Regions from separate parts of the Faecalibacterium sp. Marseille-Q0746 genome, predicted to be linked through region 1. Evidence: riboswitches for the same ligand, from Rfam matches in the RefSeq annotation. Region 1 holds a riboswitch; the other holds the start of a gene.
What was found. A riboswitch is a leader RNA that binds a small molecule or an ion and turns the genes downstream of it on or off. The one in region 1 is predicted to bind FMN.
Positions count from the first base shown of each region.

Region 2: it holds a riboswitch for FMN, as region 1 does, so the genes downstream of both, J3351_RS10400 (ECF transporter S component) here and ribD (bifunctional diaminohydroxyphosphoribosylaminopyrimidine deaminase/5-amino-6-(5-phosphoribosylamino)uracil reductase RibD) in region 1, are expected to answer to the same signal.

Region 1 covers NZ_JAFREI010000019.1:60,728-64,048, forward strand. Annotated here, with positions in the region: gene J3351_RS11125 (riboflavin synthase) at 1-358, opposite strand, end outside; gene ribD (bifunctional diaminohydroxyphosphoribosylaminopyrimidine deaminase/5-amino-6-(5-phosphoribosylamino)uracil reductase RibD) at 322-1,446, opposite strand; FMN riboswitch at 1,598-1,712, opposite strand; gene J3351_RS14360 (rhodanese-like domain-containing protein) at 2,086-2,880, opposite strand; gene J3351_RS11140 (transcriptional repressor) at 3,077-3,271, shown strand; gene J3351_RS11145 (ferritin) at 3,252-3,321, shown strand, end outside.
Region 2 covers NZ_JAFREI010000017.1:62,805-66,125, reverse strand. Annotated here, with positions in the region: gene J3351_RS10410 (ABC transporter ATP-binding protein) at 1-230, shown strand, start outside; gene J3351_RS10405 (mechanosensitive ion channel family protein) at 291-1,373, opposite strand; FMN riboswitch at 1,500-1,619, shown strand; gene J3351_RS10400 (ECF transporter S component) at 1,761-2,360, shown strand; gene J3351_RS10395 (MATE family efflux transporter) at 2,424-3,321, opposite strand, start outside.

The DNA.
Region 1 (3,321 bases):
ACCAGATAGCCGTATCGTCTTTTCGGATATTAGCAATGCGTCCGACGCCATCCACATGGCCTGCTACGATGTGTCCGCCAAAACGTCCGTTGGCCGGCATGGCACGTTCCAGATTGACAGCACTTCCAACGGTGAGCTGTGCAAGTGCAGAGCGGTTCAAGGTCTCGTGCATGACATCCGCAGCAAAGCTATCCGGGAAGAGCTGCCTGACGGTCAGACAGATGCCGTTGACGGCGATGCTGTCGCCGATTCTGGTTTCTTCCAGAACCGTTTTTGCACGAACAGTCAGTACGGCGGAATGCTGTCCCCGATTGATGGATTTTATTGTTCCGACTTCTTCCACGATTCCGGTAAACACGGGTACTCCACCTCACTTTCGATCAGGAAATCTTTGCCAAGCTGTTCCAATCGGCTGTTCTTCAGGCGGAATGCAGCATCCGGAAGCGGGACACCTGCACCCTCAATGGGTACTTTGGCATCCCTTCCTCCGAACAGCTTCGGGGCAATGTAAGCCTGTACCTGCTGCACGATGCCGCTTTCCAGTGCAGACCAGTTCAAGGTTCCGCCGCCTTCCAGCAGAATGCTGTCGATCTGCTCCTGCCCCAGCTGTTCCATCAGTTGCAGAAGATTCACATGACCGCAATGCGCTTCCAGACAAAGGACCCGGCACCCGGCCTGTTGATATGCCGCCTGCTTCTCCGGGTCGCCGCAGCAGGTCGCAAGAATGGTCGGAACCTGTTTGGCGGTCATGACCACCTGTGATTGCAGCGGTGTCCGCAAATGTGTATCACAGATGATCCGGACGGGATCACGACCACCCTCTATCCGGCAGGTCAGCAGCGGGTCATCTGCTAGGATGGTTCCGACTCCCACCATAATGCCGCGGAATCGGTGTCGCTGCCGTTGAACATGATTCCGGGCAATTTCCCCGGTGATCCATTTAGAAGCGCCTGTGTATGTGGCGATTTTTCCATCCATCGTCATGGCGTATTTCATGGAAACGAAAGGGCGTTTTGTGGTGATATAGTGGAAGAACACCTTGTTCAGCGCATCGCATTCCTCTTGCAGAACATTTTCGGTCACATCTATGCCGTGTGCGCGCAGGATTGCAATTCCTTTTCCAGCCACCAGCGGATTCGGGTCAGCAGAACCCACGACCACCCGGTGGATGCCTGCACCCAGAATCGCATCCACGCAGGGCGGCTGCTTTCCGTAATGGCAGCACGGCTCCAATGTCACATACATGGTCGCTCCCTGCGGATCTTCGGTGCAGGATGCCAGCGCATTGCGCTCCGCATGAGCCTGACCGTATTTCTGGTGCCAGCCCTGTCCGATGATCCTGCCCTCTTTTACGACCACGGCACCCACCATCGGGTTGGGCGATGTCCACCCGCAGCCCTTTTTTGCAAGCTGCAAAGCCAGACGCATATAGTCTTTGTCGTTCATCGTGTTGCCTCCAAAAGAAAAAGCCCTGAACAAAAACGTTCAGGGCAAGCCGAAAAAACACAAGGGATCCTTGTGCAAAAAAGAAAGCTCCAGAATGCAAACGCATCCCAGAGCAGCCTCCACAAGCGCAGGACCGTACGGGTTCTGCACTTGATATCTTCTTTCATCCAGACTGTACTGTCGGCTTCGGAGTTTCACCGAATCATGCCTTACGGCTCGTGGGCTGTACCACCGGTAGGGAATTGCACCCTGCCCTGAAGATTTCTGATTCAATTACAGCGGCATTATAGCACGGCTTCTTTCGGATTGCAAGGGCATTCTACAAACCGGGACGAAACCGGGATGAAGCGAATCGCTACAACAATAAAATCACATCGTCCGTAGGACAATGTGAACGGAGAATCCAAAGGGGCGCGGGTCGCCAGTGGCGACCTCAAAATGCGTTGCATTTTGAAGCGCTTGACCGAGCCGACAGGCGAGAGCAGCGCCCTTTGGCACACGACTTTGCTTGCAAAGTCTATTCCGAACAAGACGGTACGAATGGGAGGTGCTGGAAATGGCAGCAGAAAAGACTAAGGTCTACACATGAAGGTAGATACCACTGCCATTGAGCAGGAGATCGCCGCCTATGAGAAGCAGCTACGGCAGCACTACTCCACAAAATCCCGGCTTATGGAGGAGATCGACAGCCTTGACCCGGACGACCGGCACTTTATCGCCCGAAAATCTGACCTTGACGACCGCCTTTATAAGATGTACGATAAAACCGAAGAGGTGGAAAATGGACTGATGGATGCCCGGGCAAAGAAGCAGGCCATTGAAGCCGACAAAATCACAGGCGACAACATCTATAAGATCCTGATTTGCTTTGACAAGCTTTATGCCACCATGACCGAGGCGGAACGCCGCAGACTGGTGGAAATTTTGATCGACGAGGTGCAGATCTACCCGGAACGCCAGCCTAATGGACAGTGGCTGAAGTCCGTCCGGTTCAAGCTGCCCATCATCGACCATGACCTTGAATTGAATTTGGACAATCAGGATCGTGTCGAAGTCGTAGACGCTCTGATACCCCAGCGCCAGCAGCTTTTGTGCAGCATCCTTGCTGCGGCGGCCGCTGCGGCAGTAGATCAGCAGCGTCGCCTCCTTATCGGGCAGCGTCTCGGGCATTTCGCTCCCGATGCTCTCGTTGGGCACAAGGACGGCGTTTTCAATATGCCCGCCATCGTATTCCTCCCGGGTGCGGACATCCACCACCACGATCTCCTGCGAGATCATCATCTCATAGGCTTCCTCGGCGCTGATCTTATGATACGCCGCCTTGCCGGGAGCGTCCTCCTCTGTCGGCACCGGCTTGTCCTTGGTTCCCCCGCAGCTCACCAGAAGCAGTGCAAGCACGGCGGCAAGTGCCGCGAAAAGCAATATCTGACGCATAATCAACCTCCAATGCAACTGTGTTTACTGCTGATACAGTTTATATTGAAATATAACAGATACAGTTAAAACTGTTAAGGTACTTCGAGGCAGCTTTTGGCGCACAAGCCCTTTGTGGTTGTTGACAGAGAAAAAAATATAGGTATAATAAAAGCAAAATAATAAGACTCATTCTTGCATTTAGAGGGTTGGCGGTATGCCAAAATACGCAGAGGAGATATTGGCCGCCGTAACGGAGCTGCAGCAGCATCCCAAGGCGGAGCAGGTGTTCCTGGAGATGAAAAGGGAGCATCCCAGCATCGCTCTGGGTACGGTATATCTGCCCCCCTGCCGGGAGCAGGAAAAAGACAATCTTATGGAGGAGAAGTATTATGAACGCAAACGTATCTAAGCTGCTCAACGAGCAGATCAATAAGGAGTTCTACTCCGCCTATCTGTATC
Region 2 (3,321 bases), on a different contig from region 1:
GCATCTTCTCGCAGGGCGAGTGGCAGCTGCTGTCCATTGCCCGTGCCGCCGCCGCAGACCCCGCCGTGCTGCTGCTGGATGAGATCACCGCCAATCTGGATGCCGAAACGGAGGCCCGTGTGCTGGAGGCTCTGCGCCGCGCGTCTGCAGGCCGCACGGTGCTCTCTGTCTCCCACCGCGTCTATGAAAATCTTGGCGGCAGAACGATTGAGATCAGGACCCGGGAATGACGTATGATAAAAACGCCCCCTGTGCGCCGCAGCAGGCACACAGGGGGCGTTGTGGTATGCTCAATTCTTTTCGATGTAGACGCTGGTGGAGGGGAAGGCGAAGTCCACGCCGTCTGCCTGCATCACGTCCATGATGTTCAGGTTCAGATCATTCTGCTGCTGCAGGAAGGTGGCATAGACGTTGGTGGTCAGGTAGGCCGAGATGAGGATGTTGATGCTGGAATCGCCAAAGCTGGTCAGCCGGACGATGTTGGTGCCCTTGTTGGTGTAAGGGCTGTTGTCCAGCATGGCCTGCAGGTCAGCCATCAGCTTTTCCAGCTGGGCACGGGTAGTGCCGTAGGTGACACCCAGTGTGAACTTATAGGGCCGCATGGTGCGCAGGGCTGCGTTCTGGACAGTGGAGGCGCAGATCTGGCTGTTGGTGATAATGACCACGCTGTGGTCCATGGAGCGGATGCGGGTGGAGCGGAAGTTGATGTCGATGACCTCGCCCTCCACATTGCCCACGGTGATCCAGTCGCCGATGGAAAAGGGCTTGTCCAGCAGGATGACGATGCCGCTGAACAGGTTGCTGGCGCTTTCCTGCGCGGCCAGCGAGATGGTCAGGCCCACAAGACCGGCACCGGCTACGATGCTGCCGATGGGGAAGCCGACGATCTGCGCGCAGGTGGCAACACCCAGAATGATGACCAGCACCTTGTAGGTGGTGTCCAGCAGGGAGCGCAGGGTCTTGTTGTTCCGGATCTCCGGGCTGCAGGAGGCCAGCAGCAGGTCGGCTACCTCAGAAGCGTTGTACAGGCCCTGACAGAACAGGAGGGTCGCTGCGATCTTATAGGCCGTGAACAGAAACTTTGTCAGGCCTGGAATGGCCCACGGCAGGCTGGTCAGGGCCAGATACAGGCCGCTGTAAAAGGCCATCCGCGCCAAAGGGCTCTGTAAGCTGCGCAGGAGGATGGGCGTGGCGGCAAAGTGCCAGCTGCGGGCCTGCAGAGCGGGAAAAATCTTCCGGCGCAGCAGCCAGCCGACCAGAAGCCCCGCAAAAACGATGACAGCGGCGCAGACAGCCCGGGCAGCCAGCGCCCACCAGCCCTCCAGCAAAAAAGGCCCGATCTCGAACCCGAGGTCACGAACGGTAAAAATCATGGCAAAAAGCTCCTTGTATCAAAAAATGTAACATCCTGTCCCACAGTATACCATATCCGGCCCGTGCAGGGCAAATAAAAAAGGGGTTGACAAGGCGGAGCAGCCGCGTTATACTCTTGGCCAGAAAGTTCGTTTCAGGGCGGGGTGAGATTCCCCACTGGCGGTACAGCCCGCGACCACCCGCAAGGGTGCTGACCCGGTGAAACTCCGGGGCCAACGGTATAGTCCGGATGCAAGAAACGGCAGGCAATACGATTTGTCTACGCGCCCTGTTGCAGTGTTTGCTGCGGCAGGGCGCGTTTTTGATTGTCTTCCCGGTTCCGAACCACGCGAAAGGGGCTTTCCAATCTTTGATTTGGGGCCAGAACGCCCCGGGAGGATATTACCATGAAGAAAAACACGACCCGCAACCTGACCGTTGCCGCCATGCTCAGCGCGGTGGCCTTTATCCTGATGTTCATCGAGTTCCCGCTCCCGATGCTCATCCCGTCCTTCGTCAAGATGGACTTCTCCGACCTGCCCGCTCTGCTGGGTGCCTTTGCCCTTGGCCCGGTGTACGGCGTGATCATCAGCTTTATGAAGAACCTGCTCCATGTGGTCATCAAGGGCACCTCTACCGCACTGGTGGGTGAGCTGTGCAACTTCATGCTGGGTGCGGTGTTCTCCGCACTGGCCGGTTACCTCTACAAGCACCACAAGAGCCGCAAGAACGCCATCATCGGCGCAGTGGCCGGTGCCGTGGCCATGGCCCTGTTCAGTGTGCCGTCCAACTACTTCATCACCTACCCGGCCTACGTCAAGTTCTACCACATGCCGCTGGAAGCCATCCTGGGCATGTATCAGGCGATCCTGCCCTCTGCCAACAGCCTTATCAAGTGCCTGGTCATCTTCAATATGCCCTTCACTCTGGTCAAGGGCCTGCTGGATGCCCTGATCTGCATGTTGATCTATAAGCCGCTCTCTCCCATCCTGCATGGCCGGAAGTGAGTGACAAAACAAAAAAGAAAGGACGCGAGAGCGTCCTTTCTTTTTTGCTTTTATCGATTTGATTTAAGACAGCGCTCCCTTTTCCAGCCACTTGCCCCGGGCAAGGCGGATGAGGAACAGCAGGCCCCGGATGCTCAGTTCGCAGCACATGGCACCCCAAACGCCCATCAGGCCCAGCCGGGGAGCCAGCAGGAACGCCAGCGTCAGCCGGATGCACCACATACTGAATATGTTCAGCACAAAACAGGAGGTGCTGTCGCCCGCACCCTGCATGGCACCGCTGGCCACGATGGAGGCACCGAACATAGGCTCGGCCCAGGCTTCGATGCGCAAAACCTGAGCACCCAGAGCGATGACCGCCGCATCGGTGGTGAAAAGGCTCATCAGGGCGGGGGCAAAGATCCACAGGCCAACGCCGGAAAGGGCCATGACCCCCATGCCAAGGCCGGTGCACAGCCAGGCAAACCGCTTGGCCATATCCTTCCGGTTGGCACCCACGGCCTGGCCGATGAGGGTGACAGCTGCACTCTGGATGCCGTAGCCCGCCATGTAGCACAAGCCCTCGGCGTTGACAGCCAGGCTGTTGGCGGCAATGGCCACGGTACCCAGGCCGGCTACGATGCGCACCAACACCACCTGCGCCAGAGAGATGGCGGCACGTTCTCCCGCCAGAGGACCGCCGACCCACAGCAGGTTCCGCAGGCAGGAGCGGGTGATCTTCCAAGGGGCAGGCTTCCGGATGCAGAGGGGGCCTTTCCGCAGCAGCAGGATGGCCAAAGCCAACAGGCCGCCCACCACGGTGGCCAGGGCGGTGCCCAGGGCTGCGCCGGGCACACCCAGCCCGGCACCCCAGACGGTGATGCCCCACAGCGTCCGGGTGGGGTTGATGAGGAAGAAGTTGAAGATGGCATCCAGCACACAGACCAGCACGCTGATGAGGCTGGCGGTCAGGGCGTTGCCT